2 linked regions of the Mesorhizobium onobrychidis genome follow. The protein of the gene in region 1 interacts with the protein of each later gene in a pairwise test. Links are inferred from orthologs where the notes say so. Each region holds a gene or a part of one and is shown on either strand. Other genes may lie near its edges. The genes, in order: IHQ72_RS35135 and dnaE.

Region 1 (15,814 bases):
TGCAGAACCTTGAGGCAGTCGGCGTAAGGGAGGTGACGATCGTTGTCGGCTATCGCAAAGACGCGATCCAATATTCCTGCGGCCGACGCTTCGGTGGGCTCGATATCAATTATGTCGAGTCGACGGTCTTCGACCGCACGGGCAGCGCCTATTCGCTGTGGTTGGCCCGGGATGCGCTTTTGGCCGGGGGCACCTATCTGCTCGAAGGCGACGTGTTTTTCGAACCGGAGGTGCTTCGCTACCTGACGCTGGACGACGCGGACAATGTCGCGGCCGTCGCGCCGTTCAGCCCGGAGATGGAAGGCTCGGCCGTCGTCCTGACGAACGGCGGTTACATTGCCGAAGTGCGGATGAAGCAGACGGCAGCGAATCTCAATGATAGTTCGCCGCCACTCTTCAAAACGATGAACCTGATCCGCTTTTCCGGAGAAGATTTGCGCCGGACGATAGTTCCGTATCTCAATGACATCATAAGCGCTGGAGCCGTCAAGTCGTATATCGAGGAGCTGCTGTCGAATCTCATCCAGCTGAAAGGGCTCCGGATCGCGGCTGGCAGGTGCGACAGCCTCAAATGGTACGAGATCGACAATGAAGCCGACCTGCGCATCGCGGAGGCAATGTTCTCGACCGCGCGCGAGATTGCCTGCTGACCGCAAGCCTGGGGAATGGAAGATGCTTCGCTACCTCGTTGATCCCGCCAATGCCATCACCACGGTCGGGCTACTGTGCTCCTCGATTGCTCTCTATTTCACATTGGCGGGCCACATCGAGCTGGCGGTCGGCGCTGCCCTGTGGGCCGTTCTCGCGGATCACCTGGATGGAGTGGTCGCCGGCAGAACCCGAAACCGCTCGCCCGACATGGCGAAGATGGGGAAGAGCCTCGACGGGTTTGGCGACATCATGTATGGCGCCATCCTTCCCGCGATCATTCTCGTGCAGCTGAATGGCGCCTCGCACGTCTCCTTCTTCGTCGCCACGGCGCTGCTGCTCGCCGGTGCCATTCGCCTGAGCTATTTCGCGAATTTCGGAAAGTCAGATGACGGTCGGTTTTTCGGTGTGCCGCTGTCCTACGACATTCCCTTGATGGCCGCCTTTGTCCTCGTCCAGCCCTTCCTGCCCGCGGCGACGTTCCTGCCGGCCGTGAACATCGTCTTCGCTCTTTTGAGCCTTGCCCACGTGGCGTCGGTTCGCGTGCCATCGCCGAACCGGGCCATGTACTTAGCGATCACGCTCTTCGCCGTCACCGCGTCGACGATCCTCGTTCACCGGGGGACGGTGTGATGCCCGCATTGCCCCTCTCCACTGACGCGTCGATCTTGTTTCCGCCAAAGCTCAAGTCGCCCCGGGTGGATCTACCGTTCATTCGGCCAACGCTGGCTAGTCGCCGAGCAGCCGATGTGCAAGGCATCGACGACGTAGGGTTTTTGCTGTCGCGATCGGAAGGTCCATCTAGACGAGCCATCCCGCCTGTTTGATAGGCGTGATCATATCGCGGCCCGCACGGCGCGGATCACCCGCGACAGATGCCTGTCGCCGGCGTCGAGGCCGAGACTAGCGAACGTCGCAATGCCCCTAAGATACTCATCGGTCACTGCTCCAGGCCGGGTCATCATTCGCAAAGGCATCTGTCCAAATCTCAAATATCAGCATGTTCCAAAGCGTCTGGAACCGCGCCTTCGTGAAGCTGTCTTTGCTTTCGCATATACACGCCTGCACATCGCCAAGTGATACGATCGCATGTCGTTCAACGCGGTCCTTCGTCAGGTACCTTCGCGAGAGTTCCAATAGGGCGTCGCGCATGTCGCCATCATAGCGCAATTGTTGAATCCCCTTCGGGCGCTGAAGAATTTCAGGAGGAAGCAGTTTGCTGATGCTCTCCCGGAAGAAAGACTTGACGTGAGATTCCGTCACTTTTTGTTGAGCGGGGAGGCGTAGGGACAAGTCGAGCAAGGATCGTCTCGATAGCGGCATAACCAACTCAAGTTCCGCGCGTGAAGCGAGCAAGGTCTGCGCACCGATACGTTCGTCCCAGTCAGTGAGTGATTGGCGAAGATTGTCGAAAAGGAGGTCTTTGGGACCTTCTTGATTAGCTGGCTTGATATCTAGCGATCCTGATTGGTCCTTGCGCGAAAGGTCATCGCGCGCGTTGTTCATCCTAAGCCAAAGATCCCTATGGTAGGGCATGCCGCCAAAAAGCGTGTCGCTGAGATTGCCAGAAAAAAGCGTTTGCACGGATCTTGACGCGTCTCGCCACAGGGCGAAAAGGCACGGAAACTCATCATAGCCGCCCGGATTACCCAGAGCTCGTACGGCTTCCTGCATGAGGGAAGCCAAGTCTCGCGCGCCGACGATAATTTCATGATGCTCCAAGCCAAGATGGGAGGCGGTCGCGCGGGCACCTTGGATCTCCGGATCCTCCTCGCCGTAACCAACGGTGAAGCTCCGTATTACACGGCGCGGATCGGCTTCTTTCAGCAGCGCTGCGATCGCGGCGGAATCGATGCCGCCGCTGAGTGAAACGCCGATATCGCCATGTGAACGTTGAAGTGATTCCGCCACAATCCGACGAAGAAGCGACAACAATTCGTCGGACGACAGTAAGTCTCTGGGCTGAGTATACTCATTCGCCTGAGGCGGCAGGCGACGAAGACTGTGCAACGCACGGTCGAATATCTCAACGAAGCCAGCTCGCGCCGGCCGTATATCGCGATGGAAGGTCAATCCAGCCGGCGCCCAACCACGCTCAATGAATGCACGAACGGCAGCGACATCGAAGGCGGGATGAAGTTCCGGAAGCTTGCATAGTGGTGAGTAGGTCGTGGAAAATGCAATGCCAGACGGAAGATGTGCGATGAACAGCGGACGGGTACCGAAGGTATCCCGTGCAATGTGCAATCTGCCACTCGCGGCGTCGTGCAGCGCAATGGCATATTGACCATCAAGGTCGTCGAACGCGTCTTGTCCGCGTGATCGATATTCCTCCACGAAACGATCAGGATCGAATGCAATGCGCTGACGCTTTTCCGTCGCAATATAAGCTACTTCATCGAACAACAGACTCACACCACCACGGCGGAATTGCGAAAGTTCATTTGGCAGATGGTTATCATCGGAACGAGCTTCACCTTGTTCGTTACGTTCGCAGCTGACTAACTCGCTGGCCACAGAGAACTCGCCGTGCTCGTACCTGCCTATGATCGCTGTCATTGCATTCCGCCCCACTCTTTACTCGCGTGAAGAGTGCTCCCGCCGACGACGTTGAACATCCTGCGGCCTTCCAGGCCTGTCGGCTAGGCGGTCCAGCCGGTCCGCCGATTCAGCTTGTCCGGTCTGCCGACTCATACAGCCTCCGATTCATTGACGACGTCTCGCTGAAGCGTTCGGAGAACCCGTGCATGGACCGTGCCAGAGAAAGAAACACTTCAAAGTAATGAGTTAGAGGGATTTACCGCCTGTCGTAGATCCGACATTGATCGGATATAGGACGCCGCGCGGCGGGCGCCCTTCCCATCACCACGAAGCATAGGGGTCACGTATGACGGCAGTTCGACCGAATTAAAGCTTGAGAGCAGACGTAGACGAGCTCGTTGAAGTAGTGGTTGGGCAGGGCGTGTTAGACCGCCGGGTGTCATGACATGCGCCAGAAGCCGTTGGCGACCCGCAGCACTCGCGGCGGCGGACCTCGGCAAGCCGGCGACTGAAGGCGGCGGCTCCGTCAGATCAGCGATGTCGCCGTATAGTTCGGTCTACCCGCTTCATGGAACGTAGGCCACCGCCTGTTCTGGAAGGCGATCGGCTTGATCTTGGCCGGGGCGTGAAGACCACAACGCGCAAGAGTTCGTCCGGGCAAGCGGCAAGCCAATCCCGGCAGGCCCTGCCGCTGGCACTTCGGGCAATGCATGCCGGTTCAAGCGCAGCCATGTACGGCCGAGCCGGCGCTAAACTTCTGTGGGCCAGGGTGCTGCCGGTTCATGTCCTGGGTCACCACCTGGCGATCGTCCCCGATTCCTTTGTTGAAGGCCTGCCTCTGCGCAAACATGCGGCCTACCCTTCCGCCGTCCCGCTCTCGATATAAGTCGAGGGTCCAACGTGAACACGCCGAAGAACCTGCCTGAAACGGCCAAGCCCCACATCGAAAGCTTCACTGCGAATTTCGGGGGCAGCCTTATGTCTTGGCTCAACGATTTCGGTCAGAACGCGGCCGGTCATGCTTCCCGGCTGCGCTATTCTAAGTAGATGCAGAATGGTCGGTGCAAAATCGCAGATGCCGGAAGGGGTTGTGGAGACGGAACCTGCGGCAGGGAAAGCTGAACCAGCGATGATTCCCAGGGCGGCCAACTCCTTCGGATGCAGACCACCATGGACGCCTAGACAGAGGTTGTCTTCGTAGAAAGTACCGCCGACAAGGCCGAATGGATCGATACTGTCATTCGCGCGGAAGGAGAAAGACACATCCGGTGCGCGAGAATGATCGATAAAGACCAGATGTTTGCCAAGGCTTCCCGGGGCGATGCCCTCGGTCTCGTTCTTCGCCTGGGTAAAAACCGGCCCGCACCACGGCTCGCCGGTGATCGTCGCCACGATCCGGGCGACCCGTTCGTCGCTTGGGTCAGCGAGATAGAGCGCGCCGACCTGCCCGGGCACCACCACGACATCGACGTCTAGTGCGGGTGCGGTACCGGGTCGGTAGCCCGCACGACGCAGGCTGTCGACGACCGAAACCTGGGTTTGACCCGTGATGTGTCCGTGGTCGGAGATCGCGATGACCTGTACGCCTTCAGCACGTCCCTCTGCTTCCCACCAGTCTAGCACCCGGCCAAACTGGCGGTCGCAATGCGCGATGATCGACCGAGTTGCCTCAGCGCCTGTGCCATGGAAGTGCGAAGTGATGTCTGGCTCGCCGTAGGAGAGGACTGTCACATCAGGCCGGTATTTCGGCCAGACCACCTCAAGAAATGCTGAGGTGATCCAATCTTGGCCGGCCTTGTCAGGCTCGGTGCTGGGCGGATCTGGCAGCAACGGCCCAAGCAACTCTTCGGCTTCAGCCAGCAGATCGTCCGGCGTGCAGGCCCCGCGGAAATGCCCTGAAAGCCGAACCTGCCGGAAATCCTCCGCCTTGTGGTGGAAAAAGCGAGTCGTGCCGGGCGAGTTGGTGGCCAAGACGGCAAGACTGCGACCGTCCGAAGCGAGGATTTCCCCTAGCGTCTGTGTGGACATCAGCCGCCCACCGCTTTCGAGGTCAAGCTTGCGCAGGAGAACCTCGTCTGCTGTGTCGATGTAGCGGGACGGAGTTACCGAACGGTCGACATATTTGTTCCCAACCATGCCATGCCGGCTCGTCGTCGAACCGGTCACGAAACTGGGAAAGGCCGAGCGGGTTTCGCTTGGATAGACCGTGCGATGGTTCGACAAGGTGATGCCATAGGCCTGTAGTCGGCAGAGGTTCGGTGTCAGGTCGGGTGCGACCAGGTCAGGACGCAGGCCGTCGAAGCTGACGATGAGAAAGCGCATACCGTGTATCTCGCAGTCACGTTTGACAAAGACGCCATTTCGCTAGCAGTCGCATATCGCGAGCTCACGCGACAACGACCAGCATGGTTCGGAAGAGTCGGCGCCGATAATGAATTGATCTTCCAGCATGAACGCTCCGAGGCCACGGATATACCAGGGCAACTCATATGCGAGCACCATGCCGGGCTCGATTTCCGTCGTTTCATCCGCCGAGATGAACGGCCATTCCTCGACGAATATCGACGCCCCGACACCGTGGCCAAAATGGCCGCGACAATACATGTCAAACCCTTGCACATGCATTGTCTTCATCGCAGTCGTATAGACCTCTCGCAATGGCACCCCGGGGCGGAGGCGTTCCAACCCGGATTCGAACGCGATACGCAGGGCACCGTAAATTGCCTGCTGATCCGCGCTCGGCCGACCGAGCACAGCGGTGCGTGCGCAATCGGAAGTGTAGCCGTCAACGACACAGCCAAGATCGAGACGGATCACGTCTCCTCGTTGTGCCGGTCGGCCTTTGCCGGTCGCTCCAGGTCCGATCGTGATGGCGCCGTTCGGCAAAACCGGGCCATGGTATCCCAGCTCGGCTGCGCGTTGCGCAGAGGCCGTGCGGAAAATTGAGAACAGCTCGTCAGCGGTACGGCCGGGCCGGATGTGGGCGATGGCCGCTGCCGTGCCAGCTTCGGCTGATTGGGCAGCGAGCTTCAGCCGGTTGATTTCGCCGGTGGACTTGATCATTCGAAGGCGACCGACGAGCGTCGAGGCATCCGACCAGCGAACATTGGGGCATGCTTCATTGAACAAGGCTTGGTCTTCAACCGGCAGGAAAGCGTTTTCGGTTCCGAGCCGTGCAGTTGAAAGCCCGCGGCCGGCCAGGGCCCCAGCAAGCAGCGCAAATGTTTGTTTGCGGTCAAAGGTTGCTGGTCTCAGACGCACTTGCTCTGGCGGGCGAGCGGTCGAAAGCCGCTCAATGAGATACCCATCGGGGATCTCACTAATGTCGATCAGATCGACCCAAACAGGAAAGGTGACGATGTCGTCAATTCCGGAAGCAGCTCGGAATTCTTCAGCGTAGAAATCGCCGATAATCGCGGTGATCGGCTCTCGTGAATCGGCGGGCACGATCACAAAAGCAGCGCCAGCCCGTCGCCAGCCGGCCGCGCTGCCTGGGCGTGCTCCTGTGCCATAGATGATCGACTCGGGTTGGATTAGTATGATTCCGTCCAGCCCATCCTGCTCCATGAGGATCTGCGCACGCTTACGATTAAGTGGGCGGAGAAACACCATTGATGTATTCCTATTCATAGAAACGGTTCTAGTGGCCGTTCCCACATGCAAATCTTTTAGTTGGCGCTGCTCAAACATCCGACGGTCGTTTCGGCGCTCTGGACTGAGGAGGCTGAACACCAGAACGAGGCAGCTGTATGGGCGTCAACGTGGGCCGTTATCCAACCGGTCGAGCAGCCAGTCGCCCAACAAGCTGATGGAGAGTGTCGTCGCGACGATCAGCACAGCAGGCGCAAGCATGATCCAGGGCGCACGTGTCATATACTCCCGGCCATAGCCGAGCATGTTTCCGAGGCTCGTCATCGGGGGCTGAACGCCAAGGCCCAGAAAGGACAGGCTGGTTTCCATGAGGATGATCTCCGGGAAGGTCAGCGTCATGGAAACAATGAGCGTCGACGAGATATTCGGAAGGATGTGCCGCAGATATACCTGCATTGGGCTCGCACCCAACTGACGAACAGCTCCGGCGTAGCCTTGCGCGCTGGCGGCGACCGCAAGCCCGCGTGCGATACGCGCGTAGCGTTCCCAGCCATAAAGTCCCATCAGTCCAATGAACAGCGGCAAAGCGTTTCCGAAAAACGCAAGCACCGACAGGGAAAGGATGAGGAAAGGCATGGCTGCCTGAAAGTCAGCGAGCATCAGGATGAACTGCTCGACGCGCCCACCAAAGTGGGCCGCAGCAAAGCCCATGGTCGTGCCCAAGCACGCCGAAATCAGCGTTGCCCCAAGGGCGACCAGAATTGAGATACGAACAGATACGATCAGTCGCGATAGAATATCGCGTCCGAGTTCGTCTGTTCCAAGCACATGGTGAGGGTGTAACGGCGAGGCCAGCCGGTTAGGCAGATCAAGCGCGGTGTATTGGTACGGGGCGATTCCATCAGCGAGCAGCGCCACTATGACGATAAAAACGATCCAGAGCACGCTGGCGATGACGGAGAAAGGAATTCGGCGGTGTTTCGTGGTCTCTCGCGTGCCAGTCGCCGTTTCGGTTACTTTTCCCATCATGTTCATTGCTCAGCGCCCCCCGGTCGAGTTCGCGTTGGCCAGGCGCGGATCGAGGATGCCGTAGAGGAAGTCCACGATGAGGTTGGAGACCACCATTGTGGCGGCCACCAGCAGGAGAATACACTGCACAACCGCCAGATCGCGGGCTGTCACCGACACAACCAGCAGATTGCCGACACCCGGCCAGGAGAACACGCTCTCGACCACAACCGAACCAGCGATCAGATTGCCGACCATGAAGCCGACAATGGTAACGGCAGGAATTGCGGCGTTCGGCAGGGCGTGACCACGCACAACCGCGGCCCAGGGGATACCCTTGGCACTGGCAGTGCGAATGTACGGCTGCCCCAGTACCTCCAGCATAGCGCTCCGAATGAACCGTGCGAGCACGGCAGCACCACCAACGCCGAGAGTGATGATCGGCAGGATTAGATGCTGCAGACTGCCCGTGCCGCCGGTCGGCAGCCACGCAAGCCAGATTGCAAGGACTTGAACCAATACGAGACCGAGGACAAAGCTCGGCACCGTATATCCTGCGACCGCCGTGACCATGACGGCACGGTCAATGGCGCTGTCCCGATGCAAAGCGGCATAGATACCGGCTGGAATACCGATGGCCAGTTTCATCAGAAGTGCAGGAAGGGTCAGCATAAGCGTTGCCGGGATACGTCCCAGAACAAGGTCAAGCGCAGGCCCGCCTCCACGCATCGACCGGCCGAGTTCGCCCTGAAAGATCGCTGCGAAGTAATGGAGATATTGGATCCAGAGTGGCAGATCCAGCCCCCACTCCCGGCGAAAGGCGGCCATGGCCTCGGGCGAGGCGTCGTCCCCCATGACGCTGCGGGCCGGATCTCCCGAGAGCCTCAGGACGATGAAGGCGAACGTGACCACCAGCGCGATGGTCAGAACGGCACGCAAGACACGGATAGCAAAAAACCGAAACATCAGGTTTCAACCTTCTTGCTCGGCGGGTTGGTATGGACGGCATGACAAGCAACGGATCGTCCGTCCGGCAGAGTCGAGAATGTGGGGGAGACTCTCACGCACTGCGGCCGCGCGATGGAACAGCGAGGGTGAAACGCGCAGCCGGTCGGACGGGCTGCAGGGTTGGGTGGTTCGCCTTTGAGCATGATGCGCTCGCGCGTGCGCCGGCCTACAACAGGTACCGCTGAGACAAGCGCCTTAGTATAGGGGTGGGTTGGGCTCGAGAGCAAAAGATTTGTCTCGCCATATTCAACGATACGACCGAGATACATCACAGCCGTATGCTGACTGACCTGGCGAACCACTTTCAAATCGTGACTGATGAAGAGGAGAGTAAGACGTAGGTCCTTTTGAAGGTCCATGAGTAGGTTCACGACCTGGGCCTGGATCGAGACGTCAAGAGCCGAGACCGGCTCATCGCAGACCAACAACGCCGGTCGCATGATAAGCGCCCGAGCAAGAACAGCACGCTGACTCTGCCCACCCGACAGTTGATAAGGCAGGCTCGAGGCATGACTCGCATTCAGGCCAACTGCATCGAGCATAGCCAGCGCTTCATTGTTCCGCTTCGATGCAGACCCGATGTCATGGATGTCCAGTGGTTCCCTGACCTGATTGAGGATCGACAGTCGGCGGTCCAGCGCGGCGAGTGGATCCTGGTGGATCAGTTGCATATGCGTGCGCATGCGGCGCCACGCTGGTGTATTGGCGGGCGGCAGTTCAGTACCTCGGAAGAGCACATATCCGCTGTTCGGCCGTTCAAGGCCGAGCGCGATCCGTCCTGTGGTTGATTTTCCCGATCCTGATTCGCCGACGAGAGCCAGCGTCTGCCCCTCTTTCAGAGACAGTGAGACTTCATCAACAGCGTGGACAGGCACCTTTGTTCCGAAGAGCCCCTTCCGCGTCGAATAGCTGCGCGAAATGCCGTGCAGGTCAAGAATGCTTGCAGTCATGCCGGCACGCTCGCCTTTAGTTTTAAGGGCTGCTGGGCCTCCGTGGCGGGCCCTGCTATGCAGGCGGAGAAGCGGCCGGCTTCGGTTTGCGTGAGTGGCGGAATGGTCGCGTCACAAACCGGCATGCGTTGCGGACAGCGGGGCGCAAACGGGCACCCTGGAGGCACGTTTGCCGGCTCCGGCACCTGGCCCTCGATGGGAATGAGCCGTTTCAACGCGCCTTCGAAAGGCGGCAAGGCCGCAAGGAGCCCCTGCGTATAGGGATGCCGCGGACTGGCAAAAATCGAGGCTGACGGCGCTGTCTCGACGATGCGGCCGCCATACATCACTATGATGCGCTCGCAGGTTTCGGAAACGACGCCGAGATCGTGGCTGATGAGAACAAGAGCCATGCCCGTCTCGCGCCGAATGGTAGTCAAGAGGTCCAGTATCTGGGCCTGGATTGTCGCGTCGAGCGCGGTGGTCGGCTCGTCGGCAACCAGGACGTCCGGCTTTCCGGCGAGCGCCGTGGCGATCATGACCCGTTGGTTCTGACCGCCGGACAGTTCATGGGGATAAGCGTCGAAGCGACGTCCCGCGTCCGGCAGGCCAACGAGCTCAAAAAGACGTTTTGTCTCGCCCCGAATGTTCGAGCCCGACACCCCCTGATGTCGCGCGAGAACTTCGCCAATCTGCCGACCAATTCGGATGACAGGATTGAGCGCGCTGGACGGATCCTGGAAGATCATCGCCACGCGCCCGCCCCTAATCCGGTCGAGCCGCATCGCTGATGCGCCACGCAGTTCTTCGCCTTCCAGCCGAATGCTTCCCGACACTGTAGCCGTGCGAGGCAGCAACCCGAGCGCAGCAAGCCAGGTAACGGACTTGCCGCTACCTGACTCGCCGACAATACCGATTGACTCGCCCCGTGCGACCGTGAGGTCGACCCCCCTAATTACCTGGACGCCGCTGAAGTCGACGGAGAGGCCTTCGATCGTGAGCAACGGTTGCGACGACGAAGCCGCCGGCAATGCGGATGCTGGTGCAGTGCCGGCGAGATTTGCCATCGCCGTCCCTCCTCGCGTGGGCATCAGTTTTGCGTATAGGCGGCGTTAAATGGACCGAAGTTCAGGTCAAGTGTCTGCCCCGGGACCCAGGCGATATCCTTGCGCTTGCCATAGAACTGACCGGAGCCATGCAGCAGGACGCAGGGCGGATTCTCGTGATCGATGATTTCCAGCATCCTGCGGATGACCGCGCGGCGAGCCGCTGCGTCCACCGTTGATTTGAGTTTCTCGCCAAGAGCGAAGAATTCCTTGTCTTGCCACATGCCCAGCTTCGGAAGTTCGCCGTTTGGACCCAAGAGACGCCAAGCGTGGGCCAACAAGTCCGGAAAGATTGCCGTGGTCGAATTGTCATAAATCGCGTTGATCGGCTTCTGTTGAATCTGGGCGAAGTTCTCCATCATCTGGATTTCGACATTGAGGCCGACGGTCCGCCACATCTCGACCATGACCTGAGCGCCGGCCACCTGATTGGGATAATAGTTGTTGAGAAGTTTGTACGTGACGGTTTCGCCGTTGTAGCGGCTTTCGCTAAGAAGTTCTCGCGCCAGGTCAGGATCGTAGGCAAGAGCAGCAAAGTCCTCGATATAACCTTCTCCGAAGCTGGGGAACTGAAAGCCGTTCGGCACCAGAACTCGGTTCTGCCACAGCGCTTCGACCAAGGCCTTACGGTCGAGCGCCAGGCTGAGCGCCCGCCGTACGCCGACCTTTGAGACAACGGGTCCCGTTGTGTCGATCGCCAAAGAGCGCGTATTCTGGACCGCGCCACCTGCTACTTCGAGCCCCTGCTGGCTTTCGATGCCAGAGAACATGTCCGGCGAGAGGTCGGTGATGAAACCGACTTCGCCCGCAGTGAGCGCGTTGATACGTGAAGCAAGCTCCGGGATTATCCGATACTCGATACCAGCGTATGGCGGCTTTCCACCCCAGTAGTCATCGAATGCCGCCAGCACGATGTTCACGTCGAGCGACTGGCTGACGATGCGATACGGACCGGTGCCGACGGGCGCAGCGATCCACTTGTCCCAGGATCCCGCGGCTTCATAAGCGCGGCTACCGACGATTTCCGATGCCCAGGAGGCGAGACGCATCTCCAAAAGCGCATCATCGCCCTTAGCGTGAACGAGGACGGTGTGGTCGTCGGCAATTTCAACGCGGTCAACGGTATCGAGCGTTTGCATGGCGACGGTCTTGCCGGCCTTACCGGGTCCGAGCAGATGATCGGGGCTGAGCGAAAAAGCGACGTCGCGGGCGGTAAAGGGACTGCCATCGTGAAAGGTCACGCCTTTGCGCAGGAACAGGCGTAGCGACTGCCCGTCAACGCGCTCCCAGCGCTCGGCGAGTGCCGGGCGTAATGCCATCTTTTCCGTCTGATCAAAGCCAATGAGCGTATCGAACATCTGTGGGACGACGCGTCGCGTGGCTGTACTGTTGTAGAGGACTGGTTCAATGGCCGCTGGGAAGCCGGACATGCCGATCCTAAGCGTGCGGCGATCGGCGTCCTGGGCCTTCGCTGAAGGTACTCCAGTCATTGTCAGAAGACCGCTTGCCGCCCCGGCTACCAATAGATTGCGTCGCGTTGTCAAAAACATGTGCGTACCTGTCTCCTGTGCAGCTTCGCGAACAACCACGTCGCTCCGGGCTTGTGGGATCTCTTTCTACGCCCACGGATACTCTCTCAGTCCAGCCGAGCGCGGCGGAAAACCACCTCATTGATGAACTATTGTCGCGGCAGAAGATCAAAGCATTTTGTTACAGGCAGGTGACATGTATCGAATATTGCGATAGCAAACCATCGATTCCGGATGGGTTGCCGCGCGTGCTCAAGGGGGGGATTTGGCCGAGGAAAAAGATCTTTCGCTCAACGCCGTTCGGGCTTTCGTGCAGGTCGCACGCGACAAGACCGTCACCAGGGCCTCGAAGACGCTTGGCATCACCCAGAGCTCCGTGAGCCGCCACATCGCGGTGCTGGAGGAATATTTCGGCGCCAAGCTGCTCGAACGGCGCGGGCGTCAAAGCCAGCTCACGGATTTCGGGCGGCTGTTCGCCGATGCCGTCGCCGAACCTCTCGAGACGATCCTCTTCACGGCAATGCGGATGCGCCGCCGCGGTGACAGGAAGGATGCCAACCGGCTCGTCGTCAGAACCTCGCTCTCGACCTTCGCCTATACGCTGCTCATTCCCAACTTGAGCGACTTCTCGAAGGAAATGGGCGGCGTCACGGTCGACGTCATCAGCACTCTGTCGGCCCCTGCTTCGGACGACAGTTTCGACGTGCTCCTCACCCGGGACCTAACAGTGAGCGAACCGGCGGATCGCTGGGATTTCTATGACGAGCACCTCGTCTGCGTCGGATCGCCAAACTGTGTCGCCGGCCGCGGGCTCGAAGCGCTGCGCACCACCCCGATGATTGCCGTCACCTCGCGGCCGGACATCTTGCCGATCTGGCTTCGCGGCATGGACCTGAAGACGTCGGATATTCTTTCGGGGGCGCGCTACGACCACCACTATCTGGCCCTCCCGGCGGTAACGACCGGCCAGACCTTGCTGGTGACACCCTATATCATCGTAGCGGACCTGATCAGGCAGTGCCTTCTGGACGTGCTTCCCGGCTCGCGGGCACCGAGCGGCATGCAATATCGGGCCTATGCGGTCGATCGCAGCGGCAACCCCGATCTCGCCCGAGCCTTCTGCCGCTGGCTCACTAGGCTCTGCCGGAAAAAGACCGAAGAGGAGAGCACCGGGAAATAAATCCTGGCCGCAATGATGCATCGCAGAACGCGATCCTTTTGGCCGCTTTTCGCGATGCCAAAACTAGCGAGCTTGGGGCGCCCCATCTAGCTCTGGGCATAACTCGCTGCTTTGAGGAAAGTCCATTGCCCTTACTCGCCAAAAGACTGCAGGCCGTCCGACCCTCCCAGACAAAGGCCATGACTGCCAAGGCGTGTGCCTTGCGCGAACAAGGTGTCGATATCGTCACGCTGAGCCAGGGCGAACCGGACTTCGACACGCCAGAGGCCGTCCAGCAAGCCGGCATTGCCGCCATTCTCAATGGCAAGACGCGATATACCCCGGTTGCTGGCGTCAAGCCGCTGCGCGAGGCGATCCGGCAGAAGCTTCTCCGCGACAACGGGCTCGATTACGACATCGATCAGATCACCGTCGGCTGCGGCGCAAAGCAGGTGGTCTTCAACGCACTTTTCGCCAGCCTCGACACCGGGGACGAGGTCATCATCCCTACGCCCTGCTGGGTTTCCTATCCCGACATGGTGCGGCTTGCCGGCGGCGAACCGGTGCTCGTTCCCTGCCCTGAGCGGCTGGGTTTCAAGCTGAAGCCACAAGATCTCGCGGCAGCTATCACGCCGCGCACCAAATGGTTGATGCTGAACTCGCCGAACAATCCGACCGGCGCGGTCTACTCCAGGGCCGATCTGGCCGCCCTGGCCGAGGTCCTACGCCGACACAGCCATGTCCACGTCCTTTCGGACGATATCTATGAAAAGCTCGTCTATGACGTGCCCTTCGCGACGATGGCCGAGGCCGCGCCGGACCTCATTGAAAGGGTGCTGACGGTCAACGGCGTATCGAAGTCCAGCGCCATGACCGGCTGGCGCCTTGGTTACGGGGCTGGTCCGAAAGAGCTCATCAAGGCGATGAACACGATCGAGGGCCAGACCTCGTCGCATACAAGTTCCATCTCGCAATATGCCACGATCGAGGCCATTGCCGGCAACCAGGATCACATCGCCGAGTTCGTGTCCGCCTTCCGAAAGCGTCGCGATCTCGTCGTGGAGCAAATCAATGAGGCCGAGGGCCTGAGCTGCCGCGTGCCGGACGGCGCGTTCTATGTTTTCGTCTCCTGCGCCGGCGTCATTGGCAAGGTGACCGCCACGGGCAAGGTGATCGAGAGCGACATGGATTTCGCCATGTATCTGCTGGAGCAGTTCGGTGTCGCCGTGGTGCCCGGCAGCGGGTTCATGGCCTCACCCTATATTCGCGTTTCCTATGCCGCATCAGAAGACGAGTTGAAGCGCGCCTGCGGCCGCATTTTCGCCGCCTGCACCGCCCTGTCCACAAGCGAGAAGACGTATGAGCAAAGCGAAGCAACTGCGTGACCGCATGGCCGAACGCGGCCTCGTCCGGATCATGGCCGCCCATAGCCCGCTTTCGGCCGTCCTGGCCGAGGAAGCCGGTTTCGACGGGATCTGGGCCTCAGGCTTCGAGCTCTCCGCCCTTTACGGTCTGCCGGACATGAGCCTCATCTCGATGACGCAGCACCTTGACATGCTGCGGGCGATCGCTGGCCGGTCGTCGCTGCCGATCGTCGCCGATATCGACACCGGCTACGGCAATGCGATCAATGTCATCCATGCCATCTCCGAATATGAACGCGCCGGCGCCTCGGCGGTTGTCATCGAGGACAAGACCTTCCCGAAGGTCACCAGCCTCGCCGCCGGCGGCCGCCAGGAACTACTTCGGGTCGAGGAGTTTCAGGGCAAGATCAACGCGGCCATCAGCACCCGCACCGACCCTAACTTCCTCGTCATCGCTCGGACAGAAGCGCTGATCGCCGGTCTCGGCGAAGAGGAGGCCCTGAAGCGCGCAGCAGCCTATGAAGCGGCCGGCGCCGACATGATCCTCATCCACTCGAAACAGAAGGCGCCGGACGAAGTTGAAAGCTTCGTGCGTGCCTGGAGCGGCAAGGCGCCGATCGTGATCGTGCCGACGGCGTATCCGGAGATGAACGAGGAACGTATCAAGGCGCTCGGCAGGATCGCGATCGTGATCTATGGCAACCACGCGATCCGCGCTTCGGTCACGGCGATGAAGGATGTCTTCGCGCGTATTCTCAAGGATCGCGGCATCCACAACGTCAACCTAGACATCGTTTCCGTCGAGGAGGTGTTCCGTCTGCAAAGGATGGATCAGGTCAAAGTCGACGAGGACCGCTTTCTGGAGTAACGGCCGACCGAACATTGTGTCTGACTCTGACCAGTGGATGAGCTGTCGCCATGACGAAGCGAG
Region 2 (7,804 bases), 3.1 Mb from region 1 along the record:
AGATCCAGGTGCTGGCCGACGCGCACGGCAACGCGCTTTATCTCGGCGAGCGCGAATGCTCGATCCAGCGCCGCAACCAGAAGATCGTCGAAGAGGCGCCTTCGCCCTTCCTCGACGCCAAGACCCGGAAAGCCATGGGCGAGCAGTCGGTGGCGCTGGCCAGGGCGGTCGACTATCAGAGCGCCGGCACGGTTGAGTTCATCGTCGACAGCGAAAAGAACTTCTATTTCCTTGAAATGAATACGCGATTGCAGGTCGAGCACCCGGTAACCGAGCTCGTCACCGGCATCGATCTGGTCGAGCAGATGATCCGCATAGCTGCCGGCGAAAAGCTCGCTATCAAGCAAAGCGATGTCAAGCTGAACGGCTGGGCGGTGGAAAGCCGGCTCTACGCCGAGGATCCGTATCGCAATTTCCTGCCGTCGATCGGCCGGCTGACGAGATACCGGCCACCGGAAGAGGGACAGGTCGGCGAAATTGTCATCCGAAACGATACCGGCGTCACCGAGGGTTCGGAAATCTCGATGTTCTATGATCCGATGGTCGCCAAGCTGTGCACCTGGGCGCCGACCCGGCTCGCGGCAATAGACGCCATGTCCGTGGCGCTCGACAGCTTCGTCGTCGACGGCATCGAGCACAACATGCCGTTCCTGGCAGCACTTATGCAGCATCCGCGCTGGCGGGAAGGGCTGATATCGACCGCCTTCATATCAGAGGAATATCCCGATGGCTTCGCGCCGATCGTGCCTGATAGCGAGGAGAAGGCGGTGCTCGCATCGATTGCCACCGCGGTCGAACTGCTGCGCCGCGACCGGCTCGACCGGCTGGGCGGGCGGCTGGCGCCGCATTCGGGTGTCCTGAAACGCGACTGGGTGGTCAAGATCGGCAAGGATTACCTTTCGGCCTCGGTGCTCGAAGGCATGATCTCCATTCCGATGGCGATCGATCTGTCGATCGACGGCGGCAAGGCGCTGACGGTCACGTCCGACTGGCGGCCGGGCGATCTCATCTGGCACGGCACGGTCGGCGACCGAAGAATCGCCGCGCAGATCAGGCCGGTACCGAACGGGCTTCGCATCGCCTGGAAAGGTATGTCGGTGACCGCACGCGCCATGCTGCCGCGCACCGCCGAACTCGAAAGGCTGATGCCGGAAAAATTGGCGCCCGACACCTCGAAGATGCTGCTCTGCCCGATGCCCGGCCTTGTCGTGTCGATCGCCGTTGCCGAAGGGCAGGAGGTCAAGGCCGGCGAGACGCTGGCCGTGGTCGAGGCGATGAAGATGGAAAACGTGCTGCGCGCCGAGCGCGACCTCACCGTGTCGAAACTCAAGGCAAAGCCGGGCGACAGTCTCGCCGTCGATGCGGTGATCATGGAGTTTGCGTAAGGCTGAAAACAAAAACCCGCCTAGCGGCGGGCCGTTGGCGCAAATCAGCACCATGCATATATTCCTAGCATAAATGCCGTCACAAAGCAACGGATCGCGAGCTTGCAAGGCTCGAGTCGCAATTGCTGGACTCGCATCGTCCGGTGCCGGACAATACATCTTCATCGACTGAGTCCTTTCAAACGGCGCTAAAAACCATGGCGAATGAGACACTTCCACGCGACCCCTTGCGGCGCGAGGCCCTTGTGAGGGCATCGCGGCCGGAAGTGCCTGCGCGCCCGTTCATTCATCTGCGCGTCCATTCGGCCTATTCGTTGCTCGAAGGCGCATTGCAGCTCGGCACGGTTGTCGGCCATGCGGTCAAGGATGAGGCTCCAGCCATCGCCGTCACCGACACCAACAATCTGTTCGGCGCGCTCGAATTTGCGCAAAAAGCGGTGAAGGAGGGCATCCAGCCGATCATCGGCTGCCAGACCACTCTCGCCTTTTCCGGCGAAGCCAGCGACAGCCAGCGCGACCGCAGGCGGCAAGGCCCGGATATGCGGCCCGTGGTTTTGATCGCGGCGACCGAGGCCGGCTACAGCAATCTGGTCAGGCTGGTCAGCCGGGTCTATCTCGAAACGCCGCCCGGCGAGGCCGTGCATCTGACGACCGAGATGCTGCAAGGCCATTGCGACGGCCTGATCTGTCTCAGCGGCGGGCCGCGCGGCCCAATCGGCAACGCCTTGAAGGAGGATCGCCGCGATCTCGCCGAGACGCGGCTTTTGGCGCTCAAGGCGCTGTTCGGCGACCGGCTCTATGTCGAGCTGGAACGGGTTTCCGGTTATGACCGGGCGATCGAGCAATCGTCCGTCGACCTCGCCTATACCAATGACTTGCCGCTGGTCGCCACCAACGAGGCGTTTTTCTCCTCCCGCGACGACTATGAGGCGCATGACGCGCTGATTGCCATCGCCGAAGGTTCGGTCGTCGCCGTCGACAACCGCCGCCGCCTGTCGCCCGACAATTTTCTGAGAAACCAGGCTGACATGGCGAGGCTGTTCGCCGATCTGCCGGAAGCGATCGACAACACCGTCGAGATCGCGCTGCGCTGCTCCTACTACCCCAAGACCCGCAACCCGATCCTGCCGCGCTTTGCCGGCGGCGATGTCGCCGATGCCGATGCGGCGGTGAAGGCGGAGGCGCAGGAGCTTGCCAGACAGGCGCATGAAGGGCTGGAGGCGCGGCTCGCCGCGCACGGACTGGCTCCCGGCTACACGGTCGAACAATATCGCGAACGGTTGGAATTTGAGCTCGGCGTCATCGAGAAGATGAAGTTCCCCGGCTACTTCCTGATCGTCGCCGACTTCATCAAATGGGCGAAGGCGCAAGGCATTCCGGTCGGGCCGGGCCGCGGTTCGGGCGCCGGCTCGCTGGTCGCGTATTCGACGACCATCACCGATATCGATCCGCTGCGCTTCTCGCTGCTGTTCGAGCGCTTCCTCAATCCCGACCGCGTGTCGATGCCCGACTTCGACATCGATTTCTGCCAGGACCGGCGCGAGGAGGTCATCCGCTACGTCCAGCAGAAATACGGCCGCGACCAGGTCGGCCAGATCATCACCTTCGGCACGCTGCAGGCTCGCGCGGTGCTGCGCGACGTTGGCCGCGTGCTGCAGATGCCCTATGGCCAGGTCGACAAGCTCTCCAAGATGGTGCCGTCGAACCCGGCCAATCCGGTCAAGCTCGCCGACGCCATCGCCAACGAACCGCGCTTTGCCGAAGAGGCCGAGCGCGAGCCGATCGTGCAGACGCTGCTCGACATGGCGCAGAAGCTGGAAGGGCTCTACCGCCACGCCTCGACGCATGCCGCCGGCATCGTCATCGGCGACCGGCCGCTGTGGGAGCTGGTGCCGATGTACCGCGACCCGCGTTCCGACATGCCGGTCACCCAGTTCAACATGAAGTATGTCGAGCAGGCCGGGCTGGTGAAGTTCGACTTCCTCGGCCTGAAGACGCTGACGGTGCTGGAGACTGCGGTCAAGCTGATCCGCCGCCGCGGCATCGAGATCGATCTCGCCCACATTCCGCTCGACGACCCTGATACCTACGCCATGCTATCGCGCGGCGAAGTGGTCGGCGTGTTCCAGGTGGAAAGTGCCGGCATGCGCAAGGCGCTGATCGGCATGCGGCCCGACTGCATCGAAGACATCATCGCGCTGGTCGCTCTCTATCGGCCGGGACCGATGGAGAACATACCGACGTATAACGCCAGAAAGCATGGCGAGGAGGAGATGGCGTCGATCCACCCGAAGATCGACCATCTGGTGAAGGAGACGCAAGGCGTCATCGTCTACCAGGAACAGGTGATGCAGATCGCGCAGGAGCTCTCCGGCTATTCGCTGGGCGAAGCCGATTTGCTGCGCCGCGCCATGGGCAAGAAGATCCGCGCCGAGATGGACAAGCAGCGCGAACGCTTCGTTTCGGGCGCGGTCGAGCGCGGCGTCGGCAAGCCGCAAGCCGACTTCATTTTCGACCTGCTGGCAAAGTTCGCCGACTACGGTTTCAACAAGTCGCATGCCGCCGCCTATGCAGTCGTCTCCTACCAGACGGCCTATCTGAAGGCGCACTACCCGGTCGAGTTCCTGGCCGCGTCGATGACGCTCGACATGGGCAACACCGACAAGCTCGCCGATTTCCGCCAGGATGCGCTGCGCCTCGGCATCGATGTCGTGGCGCCGTCGGTGATATCAAGCTTCCGCGCCTTCGAGGTCGGCGAGAACCGAATCTTCTATTCGCTGGCCGCGCTCAAGGGCGTCGGCGACGCCGCGGTCGAGCACATCGTCGCCATGCGCGGCGAAAAACCGTTCAAGAGCCTCGCCGATTTCTGCGAAAGGGTCGATCCGAAGATCGTCGGCAAGCGGGTCTTCGAAAGCCTGATCATGGCCGGCGCGCTCGACTGCTTCGGCCACGACCGCGCCGCGATGATGGCCGGCGTCGAGCGGATGATGGGGCTGGCGTCGCTGGCGCAGCAGAATGCAATATCGGGCCAGCACGACATTTTTGGCGCCTCGCTCGGCGCGCAGTCGCAGGCGCTCAATCTGCCGGCGACCGACCCGTGGCTTGCCGCCGACCGCCTGCACCGTGAATTCCAGGTGGTCGGCTTCTATCTCTCGGCTCATCCGCTGGACGAATACAAGGCGGCGCTGCAGAAGATGCGGGTGCAGAACTGGGCCGAGTTCTCGGCGGCCGTCAAACGGGGTGCTGCCGCCGGGCGGCTTGCCGGCACCGTCACCACCAAGCAGGAGCGCAAGACGCGCACCGGCAACAAGATGGGCGTCGTGCAGTTCTCCGACACGTCGGGCCAGTATGAAGCAGTGCTGTTTTCCGAGGGGCTGGCGCAGTATCGCGACCTGCTCGAGCCCGGCCGTTCGGTGGTGATCACCGTTTCGGCCGAGGACAGGCCAGAAGGCGTCAATCTGCGCATCCAGACCGTGCAGTCTCTGGAGGACGAGGCAAGTCGCATCCAAAAAGCCTTGCGCATCTTTGTCAGAGATGACCGACCCGCGTCGGCGATTCAATCGCAGCTGACCCAGCGCGGCGACAGTCAGGTGAGCATTATCGTTATCAAGGATGAGGCGCAAGGCGAGGTCGAGATCGAACTGCCCAACCGTTACCGCGTCTCGCCGCAGATTGCGTCGGCCATGCGCGCGGTGCCGGGCGTGGTGGAAGTCGAGTTGGTGTGAGCTAACGACCGTATTCCGCCAGCCCGGTCGCATTGCCCGGTGACGATGCCGCTGGTGTTGTGAGCTCTGCGGCCTGGGTCTTTTCGGCGGCCGGGGGAGCGGGTCATGGATGAGCGGGATGCCGCTGCCGAACTCCAGAAAATGGTCAATGGCTTCCAGGTATCTCAGGCGATTTGCGTCGCCGCCACGCTGGGCATTGCAGACCATCTCAAGGACGGAAAACGCACCAGCGGCGAACTGGCCGCGTTGACCAATACTCATCCGCAGGCGCTCTACCGGCTGCTGCGCGCCCTTGCGTCGGTCGGCGTGTTCCATGAAGCGGAAGACCGGTCGTTCTCGCTGACCCCGCTCAGCGGCGCGTTGCGATCCGATGTTCAGCAGTCGGTCGAGCCGTGGGCGATTCTGGCCGGACGGCCGTATTTCCGTCAGGCATCCGGAAGAGTCCGTCATCTTCCACCGCGCGATGACGGCCATGTCGCGTGGCGTCGCCGCCGCGGTGATCGCGGCCTATGACTTCCGGCCGTTCTCTGTCGTCATGGATGTCGGGGGCGGGCAGGGCGCGCTGCTTGCCGAAATCCTCTGCCGCAATCCCGGCCAGCGCGGCATTCTTTTCGATCAGCCGCAGGTCTGGCGAAGGCCGGCCCGGTCTTTGACGCCGCGGGCGTATCCGATCGATGCGACATCGTCGCCGGCGATTTCTTCGTCTCGGTGCCCGAGGGCGCCGATGCGATTGTGCTTAAATGGATCCTGCATGACTGGGACGACGACACAAACATCCGGATCCTGAAAACCTGCCGCCGGGCGATGCGCCCCGAAGGCAAGCTGCTGGTGCTCGAGAGCATTCTGGCGCCGCCCAACGAAGGCGCCGGCGCAAAATTCGGCGATCTGAACATGCTGGTCATGCCGGGCGGGCAGGAGCGCACGGCGGAAGAATTCAGGTCGCTGCTTGCGGCGTCGGATTTTCGGGTCGCGAATATTGTTGAAGCCGGACCTCGCATCAGCATCATCGAGGCGGAACCGGTCTGACTGCTTTGCGGGTCTGAAACGCTCCGGATGTTCTCAAGCCACAGCGGCTTCCCTCTGCTCTGCCCACTGGACGGCTGTCGCAGCGAACGTTATCGCAGTTGTCATGAAGGCGCCGGAAAGGGAAGGAGTGGAGGATTTTTCAGCCTTGGCGCGGCTGCGCGGCACGCTGCGCAAACTTTATCACGGGCGCACGCCCGCGGCTTTCCGGTTTCAACTGGTCGCCATTGTCATCGACCTTGCCATCATCGCCTTCTTCATCGCCACACCGGTGATCCAGGAGTCGTCCTCTTTCCTCTGGCTTGATTATTCTGTGGCAGCACTTGTCGCCGCTGACATGATTGCCCGGCTGCTTGCCTCCAACGACATGCTGCGCCTGATGAAACAGCCGGCGTCGTGGGTCGATGCCTTTATCCTGCTGACGCTGCTGATGCCTTCGGCGCTGGCCAACCTAGGTTTTCTGCGCATATTGCGGCTGTGGTCGCTGTCACGCAGCGGCGCGCTGTGGCGGTTTTTCGAGATGCGCGGGCTCAAAAAATGGCGCGAGGCGAGCCATGCAGTCATCAATCTCCTGACATTCCTCCTTGTCATCACCGGCTTCGTCTACACCTTCTTTTTCAGCACCGGGGCCGGTCTCGAAGGCTATGTCGACGCGCTTTATTTCACCGTCGCCACGGTGACAACGACCGGCTTCGGCGACATCGTCCTGCCGGGTATCGCCGGCAAGCTCACCGCGATCGTCACTATGATCATCGGCATATCGCTGTTCGTCAGGCTGGCGCAGGCGCTCTTCCGCCCCGCCAAGGTGTTTTTTTCCTTGCCCCAATGCGGACTTCAGCGGCACGAACCCGACGCCGTCCACTGCAAGGCCTGCGGGCATCTCCTCAACATCCCCGACGAAGGCGACTGAAATGCGAGGCTAGAGCGCGGTTTTGGTGGAATCAAAACCGCGCTCTAACTCTTTGCTTTAACGCATTTTGTCGGACGCCAAACGAAGACGTTTGGCTGCAAAATGCTAAGACGCTGCCACTTCCGCAGGTTTGGTCGCTTTTTTCTGCAGATTGAGCAGATTGCCCAGCAGGATCAGCAAGGCTCCGCCGGCGGTGAAAGCGTCGATCTGCTCCTGATACAGCAGCCAGCCGATCAGCGCCGACAGCGGCACGCGCAAAAAGTCCATCGGCGAGATGACGGTCGCGTCGGCATAGGCGAGCGCGCGGGCCATGCAGAAATGCGACGACATGCCGGTGAAGGCGATCAGCAGGAGCCACGGCCACAGTTCGAGCGGCGGGTTGCGCCATTCGTAGAGCGCCGGGACAAGGCCGAGCACGGACTGGATGACCAGCATCCAGAAGATGATGGACACGACGCTGTCCGTCCGCGTCAGCGATTTGACCAGGACCACAGATATACCGAAGCAGACCGCAGCACCCAGCACGACAACATGTCCCGGATCGACGGAGCCGACGCCCGGACGGACGATGATCAGCACGCCGATCAGCCCGAGCACGATGGCCGCAAGTCTGGGCCGGCTTAGTCTTTCACCAAGAAAGCCGACCGCCAGAATGGCCGTCCAGATCGGCGTCGTGAATTCGATGGAGATCAGCACGGCCAGCGGAATCAGCGTCAAGGCGTAGAGCCATGCTGCCTGGCCGACAAAATGGACGACATTGC

Evidence for each region.
Region 2: the proteins of IHQ72_RS35135 (region 1) and dnaE interact in binary tests that used the Escherichia coli proteins (3 or more experiments, as listed by UniProt). The link is inferred for Mesorhizobium onobrychidis from one-to-one orthologs.

What each region holds. Positions count from the first base shown.
Region 1 is NZ_CP062229.1:7,111,473-7,127,286, forward strand. What follows is about bases 13,024-15,811. They hold IHQ72_RS35135 (pyridoxal phosphate-dependent aminotransferase), read left to right. Parts: upstream 13,024-13,719; coding sequence 13,720-14,904; downstream 14,905-15,811. Other genes in these bases: IHQ72_RS35130 (LysR family transcriptional regulator), read left to right, coding at 13,024-13,540; IHQ72_RS35140 (phosphonopyruvate hydrolase), read left to right, coding at 14,879-15,751. In the rest of the region: IHQ72_RS35080 (phosphocholine cytidylyltransferase family protein), read left to right, coding at 1-650; IHQ72_RS35085 (CDP-alcohol phosphatidyltransferase family protein), read left to right, coding at 673-1,281; IHQ72_RS35090 (asparagine synthase-related protein), read right to left, coding at 1,582-3,207; IHQ72_RS35095 (alkaline phosphatase family protein), read right to left, coding at 4,045-5,511; IHQ72_RS35100 (M24 family metallopeptidase), read right to left, coding at 5,554-6,801; IHQ72_RS35105 (ABC transporter permease), read right to left, coding at 6,946-7,806; IHQ72_RS35110 (ABC transporter permease), read right to left, coding at 7,819-8,754; IHQ72_RS35115 (ABC transporter ATP-binding protein), read right to left, coding at 8,754-9,746; IHQ72_RS35120 (ABC transporter ATP-binding protein), read right to left, coding at 9,743-10,792; IHQ72_RS35125 (ABC transporter substrate-binding protein), read right to left, coding at 10,816-12,381; more of IHQ72_RS35130, read left to right, coding at 12,626-13,023. UniProt on the Escherichia coli protein: Shows aminotransferase activity with methionine and histidine as substrates, and to a lesser extent also with phenylalanine.
Region 2 is NZ_CP062229.1:4,006,241-4,014,044, forward strand. What follows is about bases 1,220-5,310. They hold dnaE (DNA polymerase III subunit alpha), read left to right. Parts: upstream 1,220-1,582; coding sequence 1,583-5,110; downstream 5,111-5,310. Other genes in these bases: IHQ72_RS19915 (acetyl-CoA carboxylase biotin carboxylase subunit), read left to right, coding at 1,220-1,385; IHQ72_RS19925 (methyltransferase family protein), read left to right, coding at 5,216-5,310. Outside these bases: more of IHQ72_RS19915, read left to right, coding at 1-1,219; more of IHQ72_RS19925, read left to right, coding at 5,311-5,623; IHQ72_RS19935 (potassium channel family protein), read left to right, coding at 6,240-7,043; IHQ72_RS19940 (DMT family transporter), read right to left, coding at 7,149-7,804. UniProt on the Escherichia coli protein: DNA polymerase III is a complex, multichain enzyme responsible for most of the replicative synthesis in bacteria. This DNA polymerase also exhibits 3' to 5' exonuclease activity. The alpha chain is the DNA polymerase catalytic subunit.